DNA from 4 places in the Pseudoduganella sp. GW821-FHT12E03 genome. Region 2 is predicted to be linked to each of the others. Evidence: predicted binding sites of a transcription regulator. Region 2 holds the regulator's gene; each other region holds the start of a gene.
What was found. The regulator sigma-54, encoded in region 2, starts transcription at its own class of promoters, with help from an activator protein. The targets are predictions, from matches to a motif close to TGGCANGNAANCTGCTTT.
Positions count from the first base shown of each region.

Region 1: a site for sigma-54 is predicted at 3,533-3,550, ahead of AC1RRC_RS17760 (PEP-CTERM sorting domain-containing protein). Genes of this name have one in related genera too.
Region 3: a site for sigma-54 is predicted at 1,411-1,428, ahead of AC1RRC_RS32590 (beta-propeller fold lactonase family protein). Genes of this name have one in related genera too.
Region 4: a site for sigma-54 is predicted at 3,032-3,049, ahead of pqqA (pyrroloquinoline quinone precursor peptide PqqA). Genes of this name have one in related genera too.

Region 1 is NZ_JBXAQJ010000006.1:351,364-358,784, reverse strand. It holds gene AC1RRC_RS17785 (TOL_0244 family TonB-dependent receptor) at 1-240, opposite strand, end outside; gene AC1RRC_RS17780 (extracellular catalytic domain type 1 short-chain-length polyhydroxyalkanoate depolymerase) at 408-1,289, opposite strand; gene AC1RRC_RS17775 (formylglycine-generating enzyme family protein) at 1,521-1,886, shown strand; gene AC1RRC_RS17770 (hypothetical protein) at 1,892-3,100, opposite strand; partial or broken gene AC1RRC_RS17765 (HipA domain-containing protein) at 3,211-3,426, shown strand; gene AC1RRC_RS17760 (PEP-CTERM sorting domain-containing protein) at 3,599-4,078, shown strand; gene AC1RRC_RS17755 (Fic family protein) at 4,161-5,516, opposite strand; partial or broken gene AC1RRC_RS17750 (IS4 family transposase) at 5,867-6,016, shown strand; gene AC1RRC_RS17745 (sigma-70 RNA polymerase sigma factor region 4 domain-containing protein) at 6,379-7,421, shown strand, end outside.
Region 2 is NZ_JBXAQJ010000010.1:4,435-11,855, reverse strand. It holds gene AC1RRC_RS23855 (VOC family protein) at 1-129, opposite strand, end outside; gene AC1RRC_RS23850 (Lrp/AsnC family transcriptional regulator) at 219-680, opposite strand; gene AC1RRC_RS23845 (enoyl-CoA hydratase/isomerase family protein) at 691-1,788, opposite strand; gene hpf (ribosome hibernation-promoting factor, HPF/YfiA family) at 1,899-2,258, opposite strand; gene AC1RRC_RS23835 (RNA polymerase factor sigma-54) at 2,329-3,825, opposite strand; gene lptB (LPS export ABC transporter ATP-binding protein) at 3,831-4,625, opposite strand; gene lptA (lipopolysaccharide transport periplasmic protein LptA) at 4,627-5,205, opposite strand; gene lptC (LPS export ABC transporter periplasmic protein LptC) at 5,304-5,900, opposite strand; gene AC1RRC_RS23815 (KdsC family phosphatase) at 5,917-6,456, opposite strand; gene AC1RRC_RS23810 (KpsF/GutQ family sugar-phosphate isomerase) at 6,456-7,421, opposite strand, start outside.
Region 3 is NZ_JBXAQJ010000023.1:6,016-13,436, reverse strand. It holds gene AC1RRC_RS32595 (TonB-dependent receptor family protein) at 1-1,321, opposite strand, end outside; gene AC1RRC_RS32590 (beta-propeller fold lactonase family protein) at 1,480-2,436, shown strand; gene adh (aldehyde dehydrogenase) at 2,643-4,163, shown strand; gene AC1RRC_RS32580 (DUF779 domain-containing protein) at 4,164-4,535, shown strand; gene AC1RRC_RS32575 (PQQ-dependent methanol/ethanol family dehydrogenase) at 4,562-6,298, shown strand; gene acs (acetate--CoA ligase) at 6,420-7,421, shown strand, end outside.
Region 4 is NZ_JBXAQJ010000012.1:119,626-127,046, reverse strand. It holds gene pqqE (pyrroloquinoline quinone biosynthesis protein PqqE) at 1-985, opposite strand, end outside; gene pqqD (pyrroloquinoline quinone biosynthesis peptide chaperone PqqD) at 988-1,251, opposite strand; gene pqqC (pyrroloquinoline-quinone synthase PqqC) at 1,265-1,933, opposite strand; gene pqqB (pyrroloquinoline quinone biosynthesis protein PqqB) at 1,930-2,871, opposite strand; gene pqqA (pyrroloquinoline quinone precursor peptide PqqA) at 2,892-2,966, opposite strand; gene AC1RRC_RS26930 (branched-chain amino acid aminotransferase) at 3,252-4,346, shown strand; gene AC1RRC_RS26925 (PEP-CTERM sorting domain-containing protein) at 4,480-5,160, shown strand; gene AC1RRC_RS26920 (glutaminyl-peptide cyclotransferase) at 5,195-5,980, opposite strand; gene ruvB (Holliday junction branch migration DNA helicase RuvB) at 5,980-7,038, opposite strand; gene ruvA (Holliday junction branch migration protein RuvA) at 7,110-7,421, opposite strand, start outside.

The DNA.
Region 1 (7,421 bases), on a different contig from region 2:
CAGCGCTTCCGGCAGCGAATGAACGCCGCTGCGCCGGATGTCGCTGGCGTTGATGATGTACAGGGAGGCCGGTGCAGTGGAGAGCCGGGTTTCCTGGCGCGATACGGAAGTGACGACGATATTGCCCAATTGTTCGAGCGACATATCGGCCCACTGTTCGGATGACGGCTCCGTGGCATGCGCCGGGCCGCAGGCCAGCATGACCGCCACTGCGCAGGGGAAGCATCGCCGGAACTTCATCAGCCCGTCTCCGAAGTTATGTACAGGAATCTTACTTGAGGTCGGCTGGACCGTTGCACCAATCGCAATGGGGAGTGTGGTTAATTCGTCACGATGATCAGTTTGTCATGGACGGATTGGGTATGCCGTCTTCGGCAGCCCGGAATCACGTGGACCGCGCCATGTTCTCAATCCGGCTTGCCGTGCCGGCGGAAGAAGGACCAGATCAACTCGTTGACGTCGACGGATTTGCTGGTGGCGCCTATCGGCAGACCGACATTGAACGGCTCCGCGCCCGGCCAGGTGTGGCCGCCGTCGTGCACCGTCACCAGGGCCACGCGGTGGTGCGGCGTGCCATGCTCGCTGATGGACACCGAGGTCGCGTCACCTGCCGCCGAGGGGAGCTGGCGTACCGGTGCGACGCGCCACTCAAGACCGTTCACTTGCGCCCAATAGCTGGCCGATTCCCGCGCCGACAGGTAGCCGCCGGCCTTGCCGTCGTAGGCCACGACGGCGTCCGCGGTGCCGTGCACCAGCATGACGCCGACCGGACGGCGTTCCTGGTGATGGGCGATCACCGGTTCCGGCATGGGCGCCCCCACCGAGGCGACAGCGGCGAACCGCTCCGGCATGTCCGCCGCCAGGCGCAGGGCGAAGAAGCCGCCGCGTGACAGTCCCGTGGCGTACACACGGCGCGGATCGATCCGGTAATCGCGTTCCAGCGCGGCGAGCAGTTGGCGCACAAAGCCGACATCGTCGCTGCCTCCCTTGTAATCCATGCCGAAGCCGACGTTCCAGTCGTTCTTGATGCCTTGCGGGTAGACGGCGATGAAGCCATGGCGGTCGGCGCTGCGGTTCATTTGCGTATACAACATCTGCTCGGCGGCGGTCATGCCGCCACCCGCAAAATTGAGCACCAGCGGAAATTTCTGCTCCGGCGTGGCGGCATAGGTGGACGGGGTGTAGACGATGTATTTGCGTTTGACGTCCTGGTGGGTCAGCGATTGCAGCTGGGCCAGCGCGGGAACGGCGAGGCACAGCAGGGACAGTACGGCGATCAGTTTTTTCATGGTGGGCGGCGATTTGAGTGGATACCGCCGCCAGAGTAGGCGGGCCTATGTGAAGAGGATGTGAATCATGCCTTGGGGGGGGCACGCCGCGGCGGGCTTGCATTTCGTCGGCGCTGCCGTCGATTCGTCGCCTGCCGCTCGCCCGCACCGGTCGCCCGTGCGATCGTTGCCGCCACGTGATCGCCGATCACCGCTGGCCGGCTCAGGCTTCCTTTTCCCGGAACACATGCAATGAAAAAAAATCTCCTCATCCTGGCGTTGCTCGCCCTGGCAAGCGTGAGTGGCCCATTGGTGGCCGCCACCGACGCGGTGATCACGCCGCCCATGGTCACGGTCAAGGGGGGCGAATTCTCGATGGGGAGCACGGCCAATCCCAGGAACCCGAATTATCCCGTTTCGGAGCCGGTGCATACCGTCAGGATCAAGACTTTCAAGCTGTCCAAATACGAAACAACGGTCCGGCAGTTTCGCCAGTTTGTCGAGGCGACCGGCTACCAGGCCGACGGCGATTGCTGGAAACTGGCGGCGAACGAAGGCGGCGCATGGACCTCATGCGATGCGCCAATCATGTCGGCGGAATCCGTTCAATCAAGCTGATGGTGTCAGTTGGCACCGCCGGAACGCCATTTTTCGCCCTGGTCACGCACCAGCGTTTCAATCATCGCGCCGGAATAAACTTCGCCTTTCACTTCCGTGGCCTGCATCATGGCGCGCCACAACGGCACGATGCCCACGCCCAGCTGATCAAACCGCAACAAGCCGCAGGCATAAATGCCGTCATACGACGCCACGGAACGGCCCAGTTTTTCGCAAGTGGCGGTTTGTGCTGCGCGGTAAGCCTGAACCTTTTCCTCCGAGAACAAACCAGTGTGCTGCAAGCCATCGAGCGCCATGGCTTCCGCACCGCCTTCATGCACCCACGGTTCATCTGCGCCGACGCCGCCACGGACAATATTTAATTGCCATAGGTGCGCCAGTTCATGCGCCACGACACGGGCCAGGTAATCCCGTTTTTTGGGATGATCGCCCAGCAAAGCCTTGCCTTCAAAACGGTACGACAGCTGGCCCATGACTGCGCCGCCTTTCATGGACAATCCGGGCGTTTCGAAGCCCGTGATCGACACCATGATCAGCAAATCGTCGTGCAAGGCGCGCTGATACGCGGTTTCATAGTATTGCGAGACTTTGGCTCCGGCATCGAGCATGGTTTCACGGGCCCATGGCGGCGTTTCCGGATCCATCAGGATTTTCGTGCCGCCCACGGACACGGCTTGCGCCGGGCCGAAATACGCGTAACCACGGGCGCCGCCTGGCATCTGCCGGTTCAGCGGCGGCGCAATCACATTTTCCTGCGCCAAACCGGTCAGCTTGATGTCAGTTTGCATCGCATACTTTTGTTTGCCGCGCTGGGCGCCGCCTTGCAAATGGCCGAGGTAAATCGCGGTGCCGCCGTCCGTAAAGCGGTTAAACGAGGCATAGTCCTTCGGCGCCAGGCCATCAAACGTCGTGATTTCAACGCTGACAGCCTTGAATGGCTTGCCATTCGCCGCGATGACATCCTGTTCATCAACCGTTTTCAAGCGCATGCCGGGCGTCAGGATTTTCCAGGCGCGCTGGCGATACTCGACGACTGCCGGCAGTGTGATGGCGGTAACGGGTTGTGGGAACCGGTAATCGACGCGCCATTTATCGTTGGCGATGTGCCGGACATGGATCTTCAGCGGGAGGCCAGGGAGAATTTCCGCGTGCAGGGATGGGAACTGGCACAGCATCAGGATGGCGGCAGTCGGCAACGCAAATGAACGCGGCATGGACGTTTCCTCGTCGTAAAGAATGAAGAGCGTCATTCTACGCGGAGCGGATGTTGATGTTGTGCATTCGATAATATTTTTTATCTGGTGGCGCCAGCGGGTGTTGTAAGTTGATCGTCCATCGAGGTGAAAGTGTCCCTACTCTTAAAAATCCTCGGCACACAACTGCCGGTGGTCAAAAGGCCTACCAGCGCACCGTGTTCAATGTGCTGTTCAACAACCGCGACGACCATCCGAAGAATTTTTCCTATCTCCTGGGGCGAGACCGCCGCTGGGATTTGTCGCCCGCATATGACCTGACTTTCTGCGTCGGGCCTGCGGGCTGGCGCGCCGCACTTGACGGTCTTACCCTTGTCGAAAAACTTTACAGTCGAGCGCACCAGCCCGCATGAGTTTTCTGCAAGTGTTTGAAAAATAGAAAAGATTCCCGTATGGCATGTAAATTGCTTATTTGTAAGTATAGTTGCGCATTATCAATCTACTCACGGAAATTAACCTATGAACTTCACGAATATCCGCAAACTGCTGCCAGCCCTGCTGTTGTCGTGCTTCGCCGTCAATGCCCAGGCCACCGTGGTCACCTATGAAATGACGGTCGCCGGCTATTATTCCAGTGGCGGCTTTACAGGACTGGACAGCAACGCGGACGGTTTCCTGAAGTTGAATGAGCTGAGCGAATTCACCTTTAAGCTGGATCCTTATTTCAACATCAACCTGACCCAATTGTCGGACTTTGGCAGCTATGACATTGCCCAAAATGTCTGGAATCACGATGCCAGCGGCTGGGGCCAGTCAAACTTTGCCTATCTGTCGTTCAATAACGGCGGCTCGTCTGTGAACACGACCAACGTCACCATGGTGGCCACCACCGCGCAGGCCGAGAGCAACAATGTGCCGGAACCCGCTTCGCTGGCCCTGTTCGGTCTGGGCCTGGCGGCTGCCGGCATCGCGCGCCGCAGCAAACCAGCGGCAAAATAAGCGGCAAAATAAGCCGCGGTGGGAAGTAAGAAAAAAGGTTATGCGCCAAAGCGGATAACCTTTTTTTACGGCTGTATTCGGCTTATCGGGGGCGCCCCTCGTCGATCCATGCCTGCGTCTGCCTGAGGCCAAGCCGGTAGCGGGCGCAGTTAAAAATTGCCAGTGCGTTCAACTCCTGCTCCAGCAGGCTGACGAACTTCGCCGTATCCACACTGGGAAGAGCAAGATTGGCCAGCGTGATTGCCAACGGAATGCGGTCGCGGACGATGGTGCCGATCGCCTCGTTCAGCGCTTCGCGATATTGGACCCGGAATGGATCCGGTAAGCCCATGGATTCCACGACCACCTGATATTTGGCGTGGGAGCGCCGATAGGTCCAAGCGAACAGGTCTACCGCCATTGCGACGTCGCGGAACTCATACACGCCCATCATCGCCAGCGCGTAATCGTCCCGTGCCACATCGAGGAAGGACAGGGGCGCCTGGTTATACAACATCAGCGGGATATTGGCGGTCAATCGACTGACGCGTTTATTCCCATCTTCGAAGGGTTGTAAATACGCCAGATTCACCCAGAGGAAGAATGCGGATTCGACGGGGTTCTTGATGAACTGGGCTTTGGCGATGATCTGTTCGAACATTTCTTGCAGAACCAAAGGGGTCTGCGCTGGCACATACGTGGTACCGGTGATATTGACCACCTTGTTGCGGATGGTGCCCAGCGTCTCGACATCGGCCAGCAAATCCTGCATCAGGATGGCGTGCAAGTTGCGGACGAGGCTCCCATCGAGGCCATAGGCTGGAACCGCATCCACCATGAATTCGATGGCGGTTTTGTGGTTGAGCAGCATGACCGCATCGCTGTCGGTTGCGGCTTTGCCACTTTTGAACAACTCTTCCGTATCGAGCAGGCTGTAACGGTTGCCTTCGAGATGGGACGACGACCAGGACAAGTCGATCAGCAGTTGCTCGAGGACTTTCCGCACGTAGGTGCCGGCCGGCTGCTGGCCGGGCAGGCGGCCCAACGCTGCCAGTTCTTCCGCCAGCGCATGTGGCAGTAACGATGTTTCGTTGGGCCTGTAGGCTTCGACAAACTCGCGCAGGTAAGTTACCGGCTGGCGGGCCGCCAGGGGCAGCGACAATCGCCGCCGCAGTTCCAGGCTCGCCGCACTCCAGACTGAATGCCCCGGCGTATCAACAGAGGCTGTTTGCGAGGGAGCAGAGGTTTGAATCCGGTAGCGAGTCGCTCGCGCTTTGCCGACCACTACCACCTTCGACTGTTCCACCAGTTTGGCGAGCATGCGTTTGGCCGTCGGCAGGCTTGTGCCCACAGCCTTGGCAAGCTCTGCGGATGTTGCGGCGGGATGGCCATTTTCCGCAAGGTTGGCCATGGCTTGCAGCAGTGCTTCCGGGGACAGGCGGGTATTTTCAGTTGACATGAATCGGCTCACTTTGTGTGAGCTGATTCTAGCTAAGGTGAGCTGATTTTGCAATTTGAGCTGATTGTTGGGGAATCGGCTCAGGTTTGGAGACTCTAGTCGGTGAGGCCTGGAGGGGGGGACGGAGTTGCCTTTAGGGAATTAGTATGCTTGGAAGTTACACTCGCAGAGTGATGCAAAAAGCATTTTAGTGCGCGTTGACTCTGTATCTGGTGGTGTCGTGGCGCATTACCCACTTGATGCGACTCGGGAGAAACTTGGCCCGACCTTGATGCCGCGCAGTTCTTCGACTCTGACGAAATTGAGGCTGCTTATGTGCTGCTCGAAAATACTCCACTGCATGGCCGCGCCTCAACGATGTCTTGCTGCAGATCGCCTGCATTGGCGGCTTCCTGGCTCGTAATGGCGATGGTGGGCTGGGTGTCAAAACGATCTGGCTAGGACTGAATGATGTGCATGTCGCGGTAAAAACGATGCCGCTGATACGCCAGCGTAGTTAGCCTGCGACTTGTGTATAACGAGTGGGGTCAAATGGTCTTGAGTTCCTTCAAGTTGTTGCAAAATATGTCGTAAGTTATGCAACAGACTGTCACTCATCCTATATCTTGCTCAAATAAGATGTTTTCTCGACAATGAGTGCAGCAGGATAATTTCAATATGAAAATATTTCATAATGGAAACTCCTGGTTCGAGAGAATTTGTTGCGAACTTTTCAACCAAACGCACGATGCACTGCAACATAGTGTAAGAGCTAGGGAAAAAAAGTTGCCGCATTTCAACCGAGGTTGCTCAGCAGTGCAATATAAGCTTGAGAAGAGATGAGAGCATTGTCTGAGCTAATTGGCCTGATCTGGAGTATGTGATGATTGATTCCGATAAGCGATTTCTGGAGTATGAACCTTTGCTCTGGCGGGTTCATGCAAAGTTGGCTCGTGATGGTTATGTTATCGACCCTCAAGATGCTCGTGACTTAATACATGACTTCTATTTTGAATGGGATCCGTTGGTATCGCGATTTCAAGAAGGTAGAGGCTCATTTGAATCATATCTGGTTTCAGCTTTTTATCGTTTTAGTCGAAGATGTTTTTTTAAATTGCATAAACTTCGATCTCAAACGATCGAAATTGAACTTGCTTCGGAAATTCCATCTCCCAATTTATCTACATCGGAAATTGTTGAGCTTAGAGAGCAAACTAAAATTGTTCGCCAATTGATAAATGATATGGAATTCTCTAAAAAATCTATTTTATGGGATTTTTTAAGTGATGAGGAAATTGGTGAGCGGGAACTTGCTAGCCGGCACCAAATTTCGCGATACCGTGTCCGGGAAGTCTTGGTTGAGCTTTTGGGGCGGATCTCTTTGCAACTTAGTCAAGCTCCTGATAATGCAGATGAAGCTGAGATTGTACGAAGTCTTTGGATTGAGGGTAAGACGGTAAGGACTGTGGCAGCAAGGCGTGGTCTGGCAACAGATGATGTGCATGCTATAAAGAATAGGTTTTCAAAATTATTATTGAATTCAATTAGGCAGTCTCATAAAAATACACATGGGGGTATGGAGATCATGAATGAGTATATTGAAATAATTAAGGATGCGATTTTGAGTCCTGGTAATATTTCGCTTCTGAACAAGGTAAGTGAAAATTCGGAAAAAATCAGGTATTCCTTGGGTGAGGTGGAGTTGAGTTTTAATAATCTGGAAATGGAGTTGTTGGAGCAAAATTCGGAGTGGGTTGAAAAGATCTATTTAGCATTGTCAAATAAGGAATTTGACATGGATGAGGAGATGGATTTTTTCACGGAATTAGATGAAATGCAGTCGAATGAAAACATTCAGATAGGTGAAGCTTGGGCAGTTCTTGCGCAAGATCTTGATTGCGAAAGAATCGGCTGGGAAAATATGTT
Region 2 (7,421 bases):
GTCTTCGCCATAAATGGCTTGTCCCGCATCACGGTGCTGCAAGGTATAACCCAAGGTCTCCAGGCAAGCGGTATAAAAATCGATGGAGCGGGCCAGGTCGCTGGCGCCGATGGATGCATGGTCAATCATGATGGTGTCCTCGTGGTGGTGGATGCGAGGCCTCATGATACGGATGCGCGGTGAGACATTTTTTCCAAATGCGGTGGCGCGGCGGGAAATTATTCCAAAGGCACCCTGGTCTCGAACTTCGCGCAATTCATCGCGAACAGGCTTTTATAGTTGCGGATATTGTTAGTTGACGTAAACAGCCGGCGCGTCAGTTCGTGATACGACTCCATCGAAGCGGCCGTCATCACCAGCATGAAGTCGAACTCGCCGGCCACTTCATAGCACGCCATCACGTCCGGCTCGCCCCGCATCAGCGCTTCAAACTGCTTCAACAGCGCCGTATTTTGCTGGTCCAGTTCGACCTGCACGAAAATCGTCAACGGCCGCCCGACCCGCACCCGGTCCACCAGCGCGACGTCCTTGAGCAGGATGCCGCTGGCGCGCAATTGCGCGATGCGGCGCTGGCAGGTGGCAACGGAGGCGTGCACTTGCTGCGCCAGTGTCCGCAACGGGACACTGGCGTCGTCCTGCAGGATGTTCAGGATCTGCGTATCGAGCCGGTCGAGCGTCATGCGCCTGCCATCATGCCAGGTGGCGCAGCGGATGCGCCCAGACAGGCCACGCCGGTTCAAAGAAGCGCTCCACCATGGCCGGCGTCACGTCGTCGAGCGAGGCGGGTGACCACTTCGGCGCGTTGTCCTTGTCGATCACCAGCGCGCGCACGCCTTCCAGTACTTCGCCGTGTTCGAAATTGCGGCGCACCACATTGCGCTCCATGCGCAGGCAATCGGCCACGCTCATTGATTCGCCGCGGTCCAGCAGCGCCAGGGTCACGCACATCATCAGGGGCGAGCGGCCCTGCATGAGCTTCAGGGTTTTCTGCGCAAATTCATCGCTGTCGCCGGCCAGGGAAGCCATCATCTCGGCCACGGTTTCCGGCGCAAAATGGCGTTCAATCGCATCGAACTGGGTTTCCATCACGGCCACGCCGGCCTGCGCGCGGAACGGCGCGGCAAAATCGGCAATCGCCTGCACCAGTTGCGCGCCCGGCGTCGCTGCCAGCAACGCCGCCAGCGCCGGCAATTGCGCCACTGGCACGAAGTGGTCGGCCAGGTCCGCGTACAGCGCGTCGGCCGCGCCCACCGTCACGCCCGTGACGCCGAGATAGCGTCCCAGCTGGCCCGGTGCATGCGACAGGAAATGACTGCCGCCGACATCCGGGAACAAGCCGATATTCACTTCCGGCATCGCCATTTTCGTGCGCTCCGTGACGATGCGCACGCCGCAGCCGGGTCCGCCCTGCGCAATGCCCATGCCGCCGCCCATCACCACGCCATCCATGATGGCGATATACGGTTTCGGGTAGTAATGGATCAGGTGGTTCAGCGCATATTCTTCCGTGAAAAAATCTTCCAGCAGCGCGCTGCCGCCCTGCGGTGTGGCTTTGCCGGCGTCATGGAAAAAGCGGATATCGCCGCCGGCGCACAGCGCTTTTTCACTGCTGCTGCGGATCACCACTGCCGCCACTTGCGGATCATCGCGCCAGGCCAGCAAGATGCCGGTCATGGCGCGCACCATGTCGAGCGACAGGGAATTCAATGCCTTCGGCCGGTCCAACGTGATAAACCCGGTTCCGTTGCTGATGTGGGTGAGGACATGTGTCACGACTGGTTCGCTCATGGCAGGCATCGCTGAATTGAAAGAAAGCTATTGTAGCGTCGCCATGGGAATAGTACAGGCGCAAAAAAGGGCGCCAACTGCGCCCTTTTCGTCCGAGTATCGGGGACCGCTTATGCGGTGGCGGCCGACTCGTCGTAATTATCCGGAAGGTGTTTGATCGCGGTGTGGTTATGCTCTTGTATCTTGCCTTTGTATTTCATAACCTGGCGATCCAGTTTATCGACCAGCGTATCGATGGCAGCGTACAAGTCTTGCGACAGGCTTTCCACGTACACGGTCTTGCCGGACATTCGCAGATTGATCTCGGCTTTTTGCCTTTTCTCTTTCTCGGTGAGGTTATCTACAGTCAGGATGACAGCAATATCAATTACTTGATCGAAATGACGTTTTACGCGTTCCAGTTTGTTCTGCACGTATTCGCGAATCGCGGGGGTCACTTCGAGATGATGTCCACTGATGGTGAGATTCATACACACTCCTAAAGATGAAGGTTCGTACGTATCACAGTTATGCTGTGGCGCGCAGGGGAACCCAGTAACACTACAGAGCTTTGCGCAGACTAACGGGCGGGATTTTCAATGCTTCGCGATATTTGGCAACAGTCCGTCGCGCAATTACCATGCCTTGTTCCCCCAGCATGTCCGCAATCTTACTGTCGGATAATGGATTTTTAGGGTCTTCTGCTCCTGTCAATTGCACGATCAGCGCCCGTATCGCCGTGGAGGACGCCTCTCCTCCTGCTTCTGTTGCGACGTGGCTGCCAAAGAAGTATTTCAACTCAAACATGCCATGGGGCGTGAGCATATATTTTTGAGTTGTTACACGAGAAATAGTGCTCTCGTGTAGACCCAGTGTATCAGCAATTTCACGCAACACAAGGGGCCGCATCGCTACCGCGCCGTGCGAGAAGAAATTCTTTTGCCGCTCAACGATGGCCTGGGCCACGCGCAAGATCGTGTCGAAGCGCTGGCGCATGTTTTTAATCAGCCACTTGGCTTCCTGCAACTGTGCGCCCATCGCGGATTCGCTCTTGCCCTGCTTCAACAAGTTCGCATACATCGCATTGACGCGCAGGCGCGGCATGACGTCGTTGTTCAGGGTCACTTGCCAGCCGTTGCGGGCTTTTTTCACAATCACGTCCGGCACCACGTAATCGGACACGTCCGATGCGAATTCCGCGCCCGGATGGGGATTGCACAGGCGAATCACCGCTTGCGCCTCGCGCAAGTCTTCATCGTCGCAATCGAGGGCTTTTTTCAGCTTGTTGAATTCGCGCTGGGCAAACCAGGTCAGGTGCTTGTCGACGATGACCAGCGCCATGCGGCGCGTCACCAGCGGCACATTCGGCATTTGCCTGATTTGCAATGCCAGGCATTCGGACGCGCTGCGCGCGCCCACGCCGGCCGGATCAAAACTTTGCAGCAAGGTCAGCGACGTGCGCAGCTCATCGAAGTCCACTTCCGCTTCTTCCGGCAGGCGGGCATGGATTTCTTCCAGCGACTCTTCGAGGTAACCGTTGTCGTCGAGCGCATCGATGATCAGTTCCATCAGGATGCGGTCGCGCTCTTCCGTCACCGTTACGCGCATTTGCTCCAGCAAATGTTCGCGCAGGGTGCAGTGGCTGGCTTCGATTTGCGGGCGGGAATCGTCGTCATCCGGACTCTTGGCCCGGCCGACATCGCTCCAGTCGCTGTCGCCGTCGGCCGCGCCGGCGTTGTCGCCCTCGCCGCCCTCGGCCCCGCCTTCATGCGGGGCGTCGCCATCGGCCGGCGCGGCGCCATCCGATGGCGGCTGCAAGGTGTCCGGCGTGGCTTCCGCGCCGTTTTGCACCGGCGCGCTGATGGCGCCATCGGCCAGCAGGCGCACCGAATGGTCGAGCGGATCGTCCAGGCGTTCCAGCAACGGGTTTTCGCCGAGGATTTGTTCCAGTTCCTGATGCAGCTCCAGGGTGGACAATTGCAGCAGGCGGATCGACTGCTGCAGCTGAGGAGTCAGCGCAAGGTGCTGCGAAGTGCGAAGTTGCAGTGACTGTTTCATGGTTCCTACATACGGAAATGTTCACCCAGGTAGACGCGGCGCACGGATTCGTCGGCGATGATGTCGTCCGGACGGCCCGAGGCTAGCACGGCGCCCTGGTTGATGATGTACGCGCGGTCGCAGATACCCAGCGTCTCGCGCACATTGTGGTCAGTGATCAGCACACCGATACCGCGCTCCTTGAGGAAACGGACAATGCGCTGGATCTCGATGACGGCAATCGGGTCGACGCCGGCAAAAGGTTCATCGAGCAGCACGAAGCGCGGATTGGTGGCCAGGGCGCGTGCGATTTCCACGCGGCGGCGCTCGCCGCCAGACAGGGACAGCGCCGCGTTTTCACGCAATTTCTCGATTTGCAGGTCCGCCAGCAGCCGGTTCAGCCGCTCGTCGATGTCTGCCTTCGCCAGCGGTTTGCCGTTGACCTTTTGGATCTCCAGCACCGCGCGGATATTTTCTTCCACCGTCAGCTTGCGGAATACCGACGCTTCCTGCGGCAGGTAGGACAGGCCCAGCGCCGCCCGCTGGTGGATCGGCATCGACGACACATCCCTGCCGGCAATCTCGATACTGCCCGCATCGGACGGCACCAGGCCCACGATCATGTAAAACGAGGTGGTCTTGCCCGCGCCGTTCGGCCCCAGCAAGCCCACCACTTCGCCGCATTCGACTTGCAGCGACACGTCATGCACCACCTGGCGCTTGCCATACGATTTTTGCAGGCCGCGCACCAGCAGGGTACTGCCGCAATTGGCCATGGGCGCCGCAACTGGCGCCGCAGCTTGAACTTCCGCCTGCGCCATCTTATTTCCCCGCCTCAGGCTGGGTTGCGCCGTCCGGCGGCGGACGCTTGGCTGACGGCTGAATCACCATCGTGCCGCGGCCCGCGCCCGGCTTGCTGTCGCCGGTCACGGTATTGCGCACGCTGAAGTATTCCTTGCGGCTGTCATAGGAAATGAATTCCCCCGCCACTTCATCGCTCGGACGGCTGCCTTCCAGGCGCTTGATGCGGGCTTTTGAAAACAGTTTGACCAGTTCAATGCGGCCATCGTAATCAATACGTTCGGCTTCGCCTTCAACCCATTGCTCGCCGTCGCCGTCGCGCTTCTGGCGGAACGTGGCCGGCTTGCCCGGCACGCCCGTCAACGTCACGTGCTGGTAGCCTTCCGGGTCTTGCGTCACGACCGCCTTGTCGGACTTCATGCGCAGGGTGCCGCGCGTGAGCACGACGTTGCCGCGCAAGGTGCGGATCTGCTTGACGTCGTCGAGGTCAGCCGTGTCGTACTGGATTTCCGTCGGCTTGTACGAGTCCGCCTTTTCCGCGTGGCTGGCGCCGATCGCCAGCAGCAGCGCGGCTGCCGCCGCAATATATTTAATCGCCATATATCACATTTCCGATATGTGGATGCCCGGCCTGAAGGCCCTGCACCCATGTATTAATATGTGGATGCCCGGCCTGAAGGCCCTGCACCCATGTGTTGCTATGGTTGCGCCTTGGGTGGCAACACGATGGAACCACGGCCTTGCAAGTGCACTTCGCGCGTCGCGTTATTGGCGCGCATGCCTTGCGCCGTCATGCTGGCGCCGCCCTGCACCACTTGCACCGGCTGGTCCGTTTCCATCCGGTCTTCGTCCGGATACACCGTCATCGCCTGCGTGGTCATCACCATCGCGGCCGACTTGCCGCTGGCGGCGCGGTCCACGCGCACATTGTCTTTCAGGGTCACGCGCGTATTGTTTTCATCCACGCGCGCGCGCGCCGCATGAATATCCATCGGTGGGTGGCCTTCCCCCATGCTGCGCACCACCGGCTGCTCGATGTCGGAGATATCGCCGACCGGGCGGTGCACCAGCTTGTCGCCGGAGACGATGTAACTGGGCTTGCCATCCTTGCCCATGCGGACGGCGGAAAAGCGTTCAATGATGTAATCGGGCTCATTGGCGCGCAAATCCGCCTGCAAGTCATCGGCGCTGCGGTTCAGCAATTGCACCAGCCAGAACGAGCCGCACGCAAACAGCACGCCGGCCGTCAGGGTCAGTCCCAGGCGCCAGCGGTGAGCGGTTTTTTCCTTGCGCATGCTTATTTACCCGGGTTCATACCAGGAACTGGGCCATGACACGGTCATAGTTGCCCGTCGCCCGCAGCACGAATTCACACACTTCACGTACCGCGCCACGGCCGCCATGCGCCTCCGTCACGTGGTGCACGCGGCTCAGCACATCGACGCGCGCATTCGGTACCGCCACCGCGAAACCAACGCGCGACAGGATCGTCAAATCCACCACGTCGTCGCCAATAAAGGCCACTTCTTCTTCGCTCAGGCCGGTCTTGGCCAGCAAATCCTTGAAGGGCGTCAGCTTGTCGTGGCCGCCCTGGTGCACGAATTCAATGCCCAGGTCGCGCGCCCGCGCCACCACCACAGCCGAGCGGCGCGCGCTGATGATGGCGGTCTTGATGCCGGCTTCCTGCAGCAGCTTGATGCCGAGGCCATCTTGCACGTTAAAGGTTTTCATCATTTCACCTTCGGGACCGTAATGCAGGCTGCCATCGGTCAGCACGCCATCGACGTCGAAGATAAACAGTTTGACTTTCGCGGCGCGCGCGACGTTCACGAGATCGTAAGCCTTGCTCATCAAATCACCTTGGCACGGGTCAGGTCGTGGATATGCAGGGCGCCAACCAGGTTGCCCTCTTGGTCCGTCACCAGCATCTGGTTGATGCGGAATTGTTCCATGATGGCGACCGCGTCCACGGCCAGCTTGTCCGGCGAAATCGTGTGCGGATTCACGTGCATGACGTCCCGGATCACGACTTGGCTGAAATCCTGCACTTTTTCTATCATGCGGCGCAAATCGCCGTCGGTAAACACGCCCAGCGGCTTGCCGTCGCCATCGACGATGGCGGTCATGCCCATGCCTTTTTGCGTGATTTCCAGCAGCGCGTCCGGCAAGCGGGTATCGGCCTTGACGGCCGGCACCGCGTCGCCGGTGCGCATGACGTCGCGCACGTGGGTCAGCAGGCGGCGGCCCAGCGCGCCGCCCGGGTGCGAGCGGGCAAAGTCTTCTTCCTTAAAGCCGCGCAAGTCCAGCAGCGCCACGGCCAGTGCATCGCCCAGCGCCAGGGTCACGGTGGTGCTGGCGGTCGGCGCCAGGTTCAGCGGGCACGCTTCTTTTTCCACCGATACGTCCAGGTGCACGTCGGCCAGTTGCGCCAGGCTCGAGCCCGGCTTACCGGTAATGGAAATCACGGTGCCGCCCATGCGTTTCAGGACCGGCAGGATCGCCATCAATTCCGAACTTTCGCCGGAATATGAAATCGCAATGAACGCGTCGTCGGCCGTCACCATGCCCAGGTCGCCGTGCGCGGCTTCGGCCGGGTGCACGAACAGGGCCGGAGTGCCGGTGGACGCCAGGGTGGCGGCAATCTTGCGGGCAATGTGACCGGATTTACCAATGCCGGACACGACAACGCGTCCTTTACAATTAAGCAACATAGCGACCGCCTTGCCCACGCTGTCGTCTGTTGCCAGGCGGGCGTGCAGGGCGGCGATGGCATCGCCCTCGATTTGCAGGGTTTCGCGCGCCAGTTGCAGCGCGCG
Region 3 (7,421 bases), on a different contig from region 2:
TGTCATTCCCGTTCGACAGGAAGTTGTCGCGCACCGAGACCGTGACCCGGCTGCGCCGCACGCCGCCGCTGATGACCCAGTCGCCGCCGGCCCATTCGGTTTGCACGTAGGGGTCCGCATTCGACACCACATCCTGCTCATCGCGCCGCAGCTTGCCCTTCACGCCCAGTTCCGTGCCGGCGAAGTTTTCATATCCCTTGCGTGCATCCGACGAGCGGCCATATTCGACGCCCGCCGTGGTACTGAGCTTGCCGCCGCCCAGTGCACGGACGTCGATCCAACTGACATCGGCGCCATAAAAATCCCGGTCGAAATCCACCACGCCGCCCGAATGACTGGCCGGCGCCTGGAATGCGCGCGAGAACGCCTGGTACTGGATCACTTGCCGGTTGCCGCCATACAGCGACACTTTCAGGCGGCTGTCGCCAAAGCGCTGTTCCCATGCCGCGCCGATTTGCTGGTGGTCGATGCTCTTGCGCGTGTTGTAGCGTTCCGCAAAGGTACGCTTCGGCGTCACCGTATCGGTGGTATCGGTTTCGCCCGCGCGTGCATCGCGCAGGTAAGTTGCCCACGTCACTCCCAGCGGGTCTTGCGTATCCTTCTGGCGCAAGCCGCTGGCGGTCACCGTCAATTTGCCGCCGTCATTGGGCCGCACCACCAGCTTGGCATAAGCCTGGTCGCGCCGCGCGGCGCTGTGGTCGCGGTAGCCATCCGTGTCGAAACGCGAGGCATCGAGCAGGTAGCCAATGCCGCCGGCCTGGCCTTGCGCATTGACGTCGACCTTGCGCGCGCCGTCGCTGCCGCCCATAACGGACGTTTCCAGCATTGGTTTACCGTCCGGTTCGCGCGTAAACAATTGCACCACGCCGCCCGAGTGATTGCCATAGGCGGCGGAAAACGGCCCGCGCAACACTTCAATGCGCTGCGCCTGGTCCAGGTTGAAGGTGGCCGCCTGGCCCTGCCCATCGGGCATCGACGCCGGGATGCCATCGGCCACCAGCTTGACGCCGCGCACCCCGAAGGCGGAACGGGCGCCGAAGCCGCGCGATGAAATCTGCAAGTCCTGCGCATAGTTTTGCCGGTTTTGCGCCACCAGCCCCGGCACCGCCGCCAGCGCGTCCGAGGCGTTGACCCGCATTTGTCCTTCGCGGATGCGTTCCCCGTCGATGACATCCACCGCCGCCGGGAAGTCAAAGCTGCTGTGCTCCACGCGGCTGCCGCTGACGATGACGACCTGCTCCGGGCCATCCGCCAGCGCATTGGCGGTCCAGATACTACCCACCAGGGCGGCAAGAGTGGTCAAGCGAATACGGGGTTGCATTTGATTCTCCTTATATGGTTTCACTGCCGGAAACCGTAAGCAATATACCTGCCATGGTGAAAGCCGGCCGCACCGCAATGATGTATCAATGGCACGCGGCTTGCATTCCTGGTCCCCACGCGCGCAAGAACGCGCAGCCCAACACCAGGAGACCCACCATGAAAACCGCTTATTGTCTGCGCGCCACCGCCGCCGTTGCAACCCTGTTCGCACATGCCGCGTTATGCGCCGCGCCGCTGGCCTATGTGCCCAACGAGAAATCCGGCTCCATCAGCGTGCTCGATACCGCCACCGATACCGTGCTGCGCAGCCTCCCGGCCGGTAAGCGCCCGCGTGGCATTGCGTATGACACGGTCGGCAACCGGCTGTTCGTGACGGATGCGGGCAGCAACACCCTGCTGATGCTCGACAGCGGCGGCGCCGGCGGTGCAATACGTACGCTGGCGCTGGGCAGCTCGCCGGAAGGCGTCAGCGTTTCGCCCGACGGCCGCTACGCTGCCGTGGCGGTGGAAGAGGGCAACAGCGTCACGCTGGTCGATGCCCACACGGGCCTGCGCCTGGCCGACATTCCTGTGCAGGGTAAAAATCCGGAGCACGCCGTGTTTAGTCCCGACAGCCGCTGGCTGTATGTCAGCGCGGAAGAGGCGGAGCAGGTCGACGTGATCGATGTCGCGCAGCGCCGCCAGACCGGCGCCGTGGCGGTGGGCTTGCGTCCGCGCGGCATCGGTTTCCTGCCCGATGGCAGCCGCGCCTACATCGCCTGTGAACTGGTCAATGCCGTGTATGTGGTCGATACCGCCAGCCGCGCCGCCATCGCCACGATCCCGGCGGGACGCAACGCCAATGGCATTGCGGTGCATCCGAACGGCGCCAAGGTCTACGTATCGAATGGCACCGATGGCAGCGTGATGCAGATCGATACCGCCACCAACCAGGTCAGCGCCACTATCGCCGTCGGCAAGCGTCCGTGGAATATGGCGATCACCCCGGACGGCAGCAAGCTGTATGTGGCCAATGGCCGCTCCAACAGTGTTTCCGTGATCGATACGGCGGCCGCCCGCAAGACCGCCGACATCGCCGTCGGTGAATTGCCGTGGGGTGTGGCAATCCGCTGAATTGTTGGCGTCGATGGCGATGGAACAGGTGGAGCAAACCTGTGCCGTTCTGGCACAGCTTGCAACAACGCAGTGTTTCAAATGCGGTGCAAATCCCGGCAAAACAGGCTGGCACGGTGTTTGCGAAACAGGGAGTGTGCTCAACGCCACCGTCCCGCAAGGAACGGCTCGAATCACCACCAAACCTATTGAAGAAAGAGGATGACATGAATCTCGCGGACATCACCAAACTGGGCGTCGCCAATCCCTACAAGCAGCGCTACGACAACTTCATCGGCGGTAAATTCGTGCCGCCGGTGAAGGGCGAATACTTCGCCAACCTGACCCCGATCACCGGCAAGCCGTTCTGCGAAGTGGCCCGCTCCACGGCGGAAGACGTGGAAATCGCACTCGATGCCGCGCACGCCGCCAAGGATGCCTGGGCCAAGACCTCGCAAACCGAACGCGCCAACATCCTGAACCGGATTGCCGACCGCATGGAACAAAACCTGTCCGTGCTGGCGATCGCGGAAACCATCGACAACGGCAAGCCAATCCGCGAGACCACGGCCGCCGACATCCCGCTGGCGATTGACCACTTCCGCTACTTCGCCGGCTGCATCCGCGCCCAGGAAGGCTCCGTCGCGCAGATCGACGCCAACACCTACGCTTACCACTTCCATGAACCGCTGGGCGTGGTGGGCCAGATCATTCCGTGGAACTTCCCGATCCTGATGGCGGTATGGAAGCTGGCGCCGGCACTGGCTGCCGGCAATTGCGTGGTGCTGAAGCCGGCCGAGCAAACCCCGGCGTCGATCCTGGTGCTGGTGGAACTGATTGCCGACTTGTTGCCGCCAGGCGTGCTCAATGTCGTCAATGGCTTTGGCCTGGAAGCGGGCAAGCCGCTGGCGTCGTCGAAACGCATCGCCAAGATCGCCTTCACCGGCGAAACGGGCACCGGCCGCCTGATCATGCAATACGCGGCGCAAAACCTGATTCCGGTGACCCTGGAACTGGGCGGCAAATCGCCCAACATCTTCTTCGAAGACGTGATGGACGCGGACGACGCGTTCTTCGACAAGTGCCTGGAAGGTTTCGCCATGTTCGCGCTGAACCAGGGCGAAGTGTGCACCTGCCCGTCGCGCGTACTGATCCAGGAATCGATCTATGACGCCTTCATCGAGCGCGCTCTGAAGCGCGTGGCCGCCATCAAGCAGGGCAACCCGCTGGACGCCTCCACCATGATCGGCGCGCAGGCATCGCACGAACAACTGGAAAAAATCCTGTCGTACATGGACATCGGCGCCCAGGAAGGCGCGGAGTTGCTGGCCGGCGGCGTGCGCACCATCCAGAACGGCGACCTGGAAGGCGGCTATTACGTGCAGCCGACCGTGTTCAAGGGCCACAACAAGATGCGCATCTTCCAGGAAGAGATCTTTGGCCCGGTGGTGTCGGTGACCACCTTCAAGGATGAAGAAGATGCGCTGCGCATTGCCAACGACACGCTGTACGGCCTGGGCGCCGGTGTCTGGACCCGCGATGGTTCGCGCGCCTTCCGCGTCGGCCGTGGCATCCAGGCCGGCCGCGTGTGGACCAATTGCTACCACCTGTATCCGGCGCACGCGGCATTCGGCGGCTACAAGCAGTCGGGCATCGGCCGTGAAAACCACAAGATGATGCTGGAACACTACCAGCAGACCAAGAATCTGCTGGTCAGCTACAACCCGAACGCGCTGGGCTTCTTTTAAATGAAAACCGCCGTCGCCAGAGTTATCGCCACCGACGCCGCACTGGAAATGATCGCCGCCCTGCGCCACCGCTACGGGCCGATCATGTTCTTCCAGTCCGGCGGTTGCTGCGACGGCAGCACGCCGATGTGCTATCAGGTCGGAGAGTTCAACCTCAGCGACACGGATATCTACCTCGGCAATCTCGGCGGCGCGCCGTTTTACATCGGCATGGAGCAGTACGAATACTGGGAACACACGCAACTGATTATCGACGTGGTGCCGGGCAATGGCGGCATGTTTTCGCTCGATAACGGTTCGGGCCAGCGTTTCTTGACCCGTTCACGTTTGTTTACAGACCAGGAATGCAGTGCATTGGGATTAAAACCATAACGGAGACTATCGTGCAGAAAAAAATCATGGGGTTATTTATCGCGTCGGCATTCGCAGCGCTGGCCGGTGGTGCGTGGGCAGGGGGCGCCGTCACGCAGGCAATGCTGGAAAAACCGGTACAGGACACATCGGGTGTGCTGTCGTTCGGCATGGGCACGCCGGGCCAGCGCTATTCGCCGCTGGCGCAAATCAATACCAAAACCGTCGGCAAGCTGGTGCCGGCGTGGTCGTTCTCGTTTGGCGGTGAAAAGCAGCGCGGGCAGGAATCGCAGCCGGTGATCCACAACGGAAAAATGTTCGTTACCGCGTCGTATTCGCGCATCTATGCGCTGGACTTGAAGACCGGGGCCAAGCTGTGGAAGTATGAACACCGCCTGCCGGACGGCATCATGCCATGCTGCGACGTCATCAACCGGGGCGCCGCGCTGTTCGACAACCTCGTCATCTTCGGTACGCTCGATGCGCAACTGGTGGCGCTGGACCAGGATACCGGCAAGATCGTGTGGAAGGAAAAAGTCGACGATTACGCGGCCGGCTATTCGATGTCCGCCGCACCGTTGATCGCCAAGGGCTTGCTGCTGACGGGTGTGTCGGGCGGTGAATTCGGCGTGGTGGGCCGCATTGAAGCGCGCAATCCGCGCACCGGTGAACTGGTCTGGTCGCGCCCGACGGTGGAAGGCCATATGGGCCACCGCTACGACAAGGATGGCAATGCGATTGACAACGGCGTCTCCGGCACCGTCAACAAATCGTGGCCGGGTGAATTATGGAAAACCGGCGGCGCATCGACCTGGATGGGGGGCACGTACGATCCGGCCACCGGCCTGGCGTACTTCGGCACCGGCAATCCTGCCCCATGGAACAGCCACCTGCGCCCCGGCGATAACCTGTTCTCGTCGTCCACCGTCGCCGTGGACGTGGAAACGGGCCAGATCAAGTGGAGTTACCAGAACACGCCGAATGACGCCTGGGACTTCGACGGCGCCAATGAATTCGTGACGTTCGAAATGGATGGCAAGCGTTATGGCGGCAAGGCCGACCGCAATGGCTTCTTCTACGTGAACGATGCGCAGACCGGCAAGCTGCACAACGCCTTCCCGTTCGTGAGGAAAATCACGTGGGCCTCCGGCATCGACCTGAAGACGGGCCGCCCGAACTTCACGCCGGATGGCCGCCCGGGCGATCCAACCCAGGGCGAAGAAGGCAAGAAAGGCAAGACCGTGTTTGCAGCACCGGCCTTCCTGGGGGCGAAGAACCAGATGCCGATGGCTTACAGCCCGCAAACGAAGCTGTTCTATGTGCCGGCCAACGAATGGGGCATGGATATCTGGAACGAGCCGATTTCGTACAAGAAGGGTGGTGCTTACCTGGGCGCTGGCTTCACCATCAAGCCGCTGTTTGACGATTACATCGGCGCGCTGCGCGCCATCGATCCGAAGACCGGCAAGATCGCGTGGGAAATCAAGAACAACGCGCCGCTGTGGGGCGGCGCGATGGCGACTGGTGGCGGCCTGGTGTTCTATGGCACCCCCGAGGGCTACCTGAAAGCGGTGGACGCGAAGACGGGCAAGGAATTGTGGCAATTCCAGACCGGTTCCGGCGTCGTCGCACCACCGGTTACGTGGCAGGAAGGCGATACGCAATATGTCGCCGTGGTTTCGGGCTGGGGCGGCGCGGTGCCGCTGTGGGGTGGCGAAGTGGCGAAGAAAGTCAACTTCCTCGAGCAGGGCGGTAGTGTCTGGGTCTTCAAGCTGGTGAAGTAAATGGCGGTAAAAGTGTAATTCTCCTTTTCATCTGTGCATCCTTTTGGCGGCTTCGGCCGCCTTTTTTTATAGATGGGTGCAGGGCCTTCAGGCCGGGCATCCACATTATGAGAGGTCTCCTATGCAAACCACCTACCTGCCGCCGCCCTCGTTCTCGGCCAGCGCGGCGATCCCCGATATGGCGTCCTATGAAGCGCTGTGCGCGCTGGCTGAACGCGACTACGAAGGTTACTGGGCCAAACTGGCGCGCGAAAATCTGTCGTGGCACGTGCCGTTTACGCGCGTGCTCGATGAAACCGATGCGCCGTTCTTCAAATGGTTTGATGACGGCAAATTGAATGTGTCGTACAACTGCCTGGACCGCAACCTGGAAAAGGGCAATGGCGCCAAGACCGCCATCATCTTCGAAGCAGACGACGGCGCCGTAACTAGCATCACCTACCAGCAATTGCACGCGAAAGTGTGCCAACTGGCCAATGGCTTGCGTTCGCGTGGCATCGGCAAGGGTGACCGCGTGGTGCTGTATATGTCGATGTCGATTGAAGCGGTGGTGGCAATGCAGGCCTGCGCGCGCATCGGCGCCACCCACTCGGTGGTGTTTGGCGGATTTTCCGCGCGGGCACTGCATGAACGCATCGTCGATGCGGGCGCGGTCGCTGTCATCACGGCCGATGAACAACTGCGCGGCGGCAAGCGCTTGCCTTTGAAATCCATTGTCGATGAAGCGCTGGCGCTGGGCGGCTGCGATTCAGTGCGCAATGTGATCGTGTACCGGCGCACCGGCGGCGATGTGGCGCAGGTTTCGCCGCGCGATATCTGGCTGCACGACTTGATGGATGGCCAAAGCGAGGTCTGTGAGCCGGAGTGGGTGGGGGCGGAGCATCCGCTGTTCATCCTGTACACCTCCGGCTCCACCGGCAAGCCCAAAGGCGTGCAGCATGCGTCCGGCGGCTACCTGCTGTGGACCGCGCTGACCATGCAATGGACGTTCGACATCAAGCCGGACGACGTGTACTGGTGTACCGCCGATATCGGCTGGGTCACGGGCCACAGCTACATCACGTATGGGCCGACGGTGGCGGGCGCCACCCAGGTGATCTTTGAAGGCGTACCAACCTGGCCG
Region 4 (7,421 bases), on a different contig from region 2:
CGGCGGCCGCCGCATCGCCCGCCAGCGCCAGCGCCTGGCAACGGCAACCACCATAATCCTTGTCTTTATCCGGACACGCCCGGCACGGTTCCTTCATCCATGCATCGCCACGAAAACGGTTGAACGCATCGCTGTCGTACCAGATCTCGCGCAGGCCGTGCTCGCGCACATCGGGGAAATCGATGCCCGGGATGGTGCGCGCCGCATGGCACGGCAGCGCCGCCCCATCGGCGCCCACCGCCAGGAACACCGAACCCCAGCCATTCATGCACGCCTTGGGTTTGCCCTCGAAGTAATCCGGCGCCACAAACAGGATGCGCATGTGGTTGCCGATCCGCTCGCGGTAGCGGTTCACTACGCTTTCCGCGTGTTCCACCTGTTCGCGGGTCGGCATCAATTGCGCGCGGTTCAGCAAGCCCCAGCCATAGTATTGGGTGTTGGCCAGCTCCAGGTAATCGGCGCCCATCGCCAGCGCCATGTCGATGATGCGCTCCATGTGGTCCAGGTTATAGCGGTGCAGCACCACGTTCAGCACCATCGGGTACTCGTATTGCTTGATCAGGCGTGCCACTTTCGCCTTCAAGTCGAAGGTGCGCGTGCTGCTGAGGAAATCGTTCATTTCCCGTGTCGAGTCCTGGAACGACAGCTGGATGTGATCGAGGCCCGCAGCGCGCAGCGCCTGCAGCCGCGCCTCCGTCAGCCCGATGCCGGACGTGATCAGATTCGTATAGAACCCCAGGCGCCGCCCTTCCGCCACCAGCAACTCCAGGTCGTCGCGCAACAGCGGCTCGCCGCCGGAAAAACCCAGCTGCGCCGCGCCCAGTGCGCGCGCCTGGCGCATCACGCCGAACCACTGCTCGGTCGACAGTTCGTCGCGGCAGCGCACGTAATCGATGGGGTTATAGCAAAACACGCAATGCAGCGGGCAACGGTAAGTCAGTTCCGCCAGCAGCCACAGCGGCGGTTGGATGGCCGGGGCGCCCATGGTCAGATCACCCAGCCATGCTGGCGCGCATCGATGATGAACGCATCGACATCCGGCGCCAGCCCGGTGGCGCCAAAGTCGCTTTCCAGCTGCGCGACAATCTCCGGCAATGGCCGGCTGCCGTCGCAGCGCTTGAGGATTTCCGCGGCGCTGCGATTGAGTTTGACCATGCCTTCCGGGTACAGCAGCACATAGGCATCTTGCGCGGGTTCCCATTGCAGGCGGAACAAACGGGCCAGGCGGGGATGGGAGTGTGGGGTTGGCATCGCATTCTCCTTGTCAGCCATAGGCCAGTTCAATCGCGTCCATCATCGACCACAGCACGTCGAGCTTGAATTGCAGGATGTCGAGCGCGCGCGCCTGCTGCTCCGGCGTGACGAAATACGCCAGCGTGGTTTCCAGCCCGTGCTCGACATCGCGCTCGGCCAGTGCAATGCGGCTGCGGAAGTAGTGCAAGCCATCCGGCTCGATCCACGGGTAATGTTGCGGCCAGCTGGCCAGCCTGTCCTGGTGGATTTTCGGCGCAAACATTTCCGTCAGCGACGAGCACACGGCTTCCTGCCATGGCGCCTGCCGCGCGAAATTCACATACGCATCGACCGCAAAGCGCACACCCGGCAACACATGGCGCTGCGACCACAGTTCGTCGCGCGTCAGGCCCACCGCCACCCCGAGGCGCACCCACGCTTCGATCCCGCCTTCGTGCGTGTCATCGCCATCGTGGTCGACGATGCGCTGGCGCCAGCGGCGGCGCGTGGCGCGGTCGGGGCAATTGGCGAGGATGGCGGCGTCTTTCTGCGGAATGCAAACCTGGTAGTAAAACCGGTTGGCGACCCAGCCGCGGATCTGGTCCGGATTCAGCAACCCCTGCTGCATCCGCACGTTGAACGGATGGTGAATGTGGTAGCGGTCGCCCTTGGCCAGCAAGCGTTCAGTGAAAGTGGTCACAATACTATCTCCATGCCGTCATACGCCACCTCGACACCCTGCGCGCGCAGCACGCCGCGCTCGGGGCTGTTTTCATCGAGGATGGGATTGGTGTTATTGATGTGGATGAGGATCTTGCGCCGGCTGGCCGATGTCGGCAGGCCGGCCAGCACATCGAGCATGCCGCCGCCGCCCGATTGCGGCAAATGGCCCATGGCCGACGCCCCTTTGGCGGAAAAGCCATGCGCCACCATTTCATCCTCGGTCCAGAACGTGCCATCGACCAGCAGGCAATCGGCTTCGATCATGGCTTCCCACACCAGCGGGTCGACGCGGCCCAGTCCCGGCGCATAAAACAGCCGCTTGCCGCTGACCATGTCATGCACCAGCAAGCCGATGTTGTCGCCGGGCGCGGGCTGGTCGCGCCGTGGCGAATAGGGTGGCGCATTGCTGTGCAGCGGCAGCGCCGTGAAGCGCACGCCATTGAGTTGCGGGATGGTGAACGATTGCCGCTCGCCGGCCGCAACCGGGATGGCACGCCAGTCCACTCCGCAATAGTGCTCCAGCACCGTCAGCAGCGGCAGGCCCGACGTTAAATCGCCCTGCACGTCGGCGCTGCAATACAGTGGCAAGCGCGGCCCTTCGCGCAACATCATCAGTCCCGTCACGTGGTCGACTTGCGCATCCATCAGCAGCACGGCGGCAATGCCGCTGCCGCGCACAGTGCAAGGCAACCCCGGCGCCGGCTGCAGCGCCGGATTGGCTTTCAGTTGCGTGAGAATGTCGGGCGACGCATTGACCAGCAGCCAGTCCTTGCCATCGGCGGAAATCGCAATCGATGACTGCGTACGCGCACGGCTGTTGATCGTGCCGCGCCGTACGCCGTCACACTGGCGGCAATTGCAGTTCCACTGCGGGTAGCCGCCGCCAGCCGAAGAACCGAGTACCAGGATTTTCATGGCAGCTCCCGCAGTCCGGATCAGCGGTTCAGGATGTACATCGTGATTTCAAAACCGAAGCGCAGGTCGGTATATTCAGGTTTGGTCCATTGCATGATCGTCTCCTTGGTTATCGTGGGTTGAGCGGCAGGGACGGATTCCCGGCGCGCTCCACTTAACCAAGGCAACTTGCGTGCCTGCCCTCTTTGGCCCGCGCCCTGCGGGTTGCGCGGCGGTGTCGTGCGGCAAAATGCAACAAGCTGTACCGGATCGGCGCAGTGTGTGACACGCGTGGCGCAGCCGGTCAACGGCGACGCCGTTACGTCCTGGGGCTGCAACTTTGATAGAATCGTGGGATTGCCAACCGGCCGCAACATGGCCGCCACACTTAGACACCATCCATGAGCACTCCAGACATCCTGATTCAGCCATCCACCCATGCCCTGCCCGCCGCCGAACGCGAAAAGCTGATGGCCTCGCCAGGTTTCGGCAAACTGTTCACCGACCACATGGTGACCATCGCCTACAAGGATGGCGCTTGGCAGCAGGGTGAAGTGAAGCCCTATGGCCCGCTGACCCTGGCGCCATCGGCATCGGTGCTGCACTACGGCCAGGCCATCTTTGAAGGCTTCAAGGCGTTCATGCAGCCGGACGGCTCGATCGGCACCTTCCGCCCGGAAGCCAATGCCGAGCGCTTCAACCGCAGCGCGGCCCGCCTGGCGATGCCGGCCCTGCCAGTGGAACTGTTCATGAAAGCCGCCGATGCGCTGATCAACATCGACAAAGGCTGGGTGCCGAAAAACGTCGGCGAGAGCCTGTACCTGCGTCCATTCATGATCGCGACCGACGCGTTCCTGGGCGTGCGTCCATCGAAAGAATACTTGTTCGTCATGATCGCCTCGCCTGCGGGCGCCTACTTCCCGCAAGGCGTGAAGCCGGTCACCGTGTGGATCAGCGAAGACTATGTGCGCGCGGCGCCAGGCGGCACCGGTGAAGCCAAATGCGCCGGCAACTACGCGGCCAGCCTGCTGGCGCAAGCCCAGGCGCAAGATGAAGGCTGCGACCAGGTGGTGTGGCTGGACGCCGTGCAGCGTTCGTACATCGAAGAAATGGGCGGCATGAACCTGTTCTTCGTCTACACGGAAAACGGCAAGCCGGTGATCGTGACGCCGGAACTGACCGGCACCCTGCTGCCAGGCGTGACCCGCCGCAGCCTGCTGCAAGTGGCGAAAGACCTGGGCTACGAATCACGCGAAGTGAAACTGACGGCCCAGCAATGGCGCGACGACGTCGCCAGCGGCCGCATGACCGAAGTCTTCGCGTGCGGCACCGCCGCCGTCATCACACCGGTCGGCCACGTGAAAGCCAAGGGCTACAACTTCACCATCAACAATGGTGAAAACGGCCCGGTCACGATGGCGCTGCGCGACGCCCTGCTTGGGATCCAGCACGGCACCACGCCGGATACGCACGGCTGGATGCACAAGGTCTGCTAAATCTTTGCCGGATGGATATGGCCGTGTGGCCATATCCACAATGATTTAAATACAATAATATTGCTCGAAGGTATAGACAATTTACCTGGTTTAATGATTTACTTGCGTTTTGTTAATTACAAATAAGCAAGTCATGAAGAAAAGCTTGAGTTCCCTGCTGTGCCTCTTGGCACTGTCCGCACCGGTACAGGCGTCGGTCATCAATCTCCAATTCACTGCGAAAGTCGATTCGATCCATATCTGGGATTACCAGCAGGATGGCAGCGCCATCGAATCTGACCCACAATCCGCTATGTTCGGCGGTGACCTGATCAATTGGGGGGAAAAACTTGTTGGCGCGCTTAGCTACGATTCCGATACGCCCTACGCTGGAGAAGGTGCAGTCGGCGATGCCAACAGCGCACTCTATCATGCCAAGGGCTTGCGCCTGATTTTTGAGGGCGGCCACGTCTTCAAAGGACATTCTGGCGCTTGGACCAGCATTTCCATCTTCAATAACTCTGCTTATACCAATGGCTACGATTTGTGGAATATCGTGAGCTACAACGGCGCGTCGGAACAGGCCATCATTGGCATGTATAACTATAGCGGGGATATGTTCACTGATACCTCCCTTGCGCTGCCCTCATTCGCACATCCGAATTATGCGGGTCTGAACTTGAACTTCCACGATGCCATTACAGGGCAAAACATCCGAATCGGCGCTTTCCTGAGCGCCATTCAGCAAGTCCCTGAACCAGCCACGCTGGCCACCATGGCGATGGGCCTGGGCATGCTTGCTGTGGCGCGCCGCCGCAAGCAGGCAGGCCAGTAAGTCCGCGCCGTCGAGCCGGGCAGCCCCACCCGGCTTACTTCTTCTTTACCTCAATCTCAAACACCTTCGGCCACAGCTTGCCGGTGACGAACAGGCGCCGCGCCTTGCTGTCGTAGGCGATGCCGTTCAACACGTTATCGGCGCCCGGCACGATATTGGCCTGCGCGGCCAGGCCGGACAGGTCGATCCAGCCGATCACCCTGCCGCTGAACGGATCGATGCGGGCGATGCGGTCGGTCTGCCAGATGTTGGCGTAAATCTCGCCTTCCACCCATTCCAGTTCATTGATCTGCTCGAGCGGGACGCCATCGCTGGTCACGCGGATGCGGCGCGTCTGGCCCAGGGTTTTCCCGTCGAGCACGCGGATGTACGGCGTCCCGTCGCTCATATACAGGCGCTCGCCATCGGTGGTCAGGGCCCAGCCTTCGCCGGGATAATTGAAGGTCTGCTTCAGGGCGAAGGTCTTGGCGTCGAAGATAAAACCAGTCTGCGTGGTCCAGGTCAGCGCCACGATATCGCCGCCCATCGGTGCGATGCCTTCGCCGAAATACTGCTGCGGGAGTTCGCGCTTTTGCAGGACCTTGCCCGATTCCAGCTCCACCCGCCGCACCGACGAGCGGCCATTCAGGCCGGTACTCTCGTATAAAAACCCATCCTGGAAAAACAAGCCTTGCGTAAACGCGGCGCTATCGTGCGGATACGCTTTTTTCACCGTGTAGCCATACACCGGCACCGCCGATTGCGCGTGCGCCGCCATCGCCGCCGCCAGCCCTGCGGCGGCGGCGCGCTTCACAGCCCGTTTTACATTAAGCCTCAACATCACAGGTCATCCCACAGTTCTCCGTTTGGACTGGTGCGCGGCGGCGTGGCGCCGAAATGCCGGTAAGCGGCCGGTGTGGCGACGCGCCCGCGCGGCGTGCGCTGCAGATAGCCTTGCTGGATCAAATACGGTTCCAGCACGTCTTCAATCGTATCGGCCGCCTCGCCGATGGCGGCCGACAGGTTGCCGACGCCGACCGGGCCGCCGCCGAACTTATACAAGACCGCTTCGAGCAGCTTGCGGTCCATGACATCGAAGCCGACCGTGTCGACATCGAGCATCACCAGCGCATCGGCGGCGATTTGCTGGGTGATGTCGCCGTTGCCTTTGACTTCCGCATAGTCGCGCACGCGGCGCAGCAAACGGTTGGCGATACGCGGCGTGCCCCGTGCGCGGCGCGCGATTTCCGCCGCCCCCTCCGGCGCGATCGACGCTTTCAGCAACGCGGCGCTGCGGGTGACGATCTTGGTCAGTTCCGGCACCGTATAAAACTCCAGCCGCGCCACGATGCCAAAGCGGTCGCGCAGCGGGTTGGTCAGCATGCCGGCGCGGGTGGTGGCGCCAACCAGCGTAAACGGCTGCAAATCGAGCTTCACTGAACGGGCCGCCGGGCCCTCGCCGATCATGATGTCGATCTGGTAGTCTTCCAGCGCCGGATACAGGATTTCCTCGACCACGGGCGAGAGGCGGTGGATTTCATCGATGAACAGCACATCGTTGGCTTCCAGGTTCGTCAACAGCGCGGCCAGGTCGCCGGGACGTTCCAGCACCGGGCCCGAGGTCTGACGCATATTCACACCCATTTCGCGCGCGATGATGTTGGCCAGGGTGGTTTTACCCAGGCCCGGGGGACCGAACAGCAAGGTGTGGTCCAGCGCTTCCTTGCGCTTGCGGGCGGCGGAAATGAAGATTTCCAGCTGGTCGCGGATTTTCGACTGCCCGACATATTCGTCCAGCAGCTTGGGGCGCAGCGCGCGTTCGATGGCTTCCTCGTTCGGCGACGAAGGAGCCGCGTCGATAATGCGCTGCTCGGTGAAATTGTCAGTTTGAATGCTCATGCCTCAATGGTCCGGGTGTGGCCAGCACAACGCCGGCGCCGCATGGTTCCGCTCACGCGGGATGCCTGTCATTATCCTTTGGAGAGCGCCTTCAGCGCCAGCTTGATGCCGTCCGAGACGCCGGCATCGGCCGGCACCTTTTTCAGCGCCAGCAATGCTTCCTTGTCAGAATACCCCAATGCCAGCAGCGCGTTCAGGATATCGGTTTGCGCATCGGGCGCCGCATGGACGCCGCCGGTGGCGCCGATATCCGCCCCCAGCTTGCCCTTCAGTTCCAGCAACAGGCGCTCGGCCGTCTTCTTGCCGATCCCGGGCACTTTCACCAGGCGGCCCGATTCCTGCAACGTGACCGCCTGCGACAAATCCGCAATCGACATGCCGGA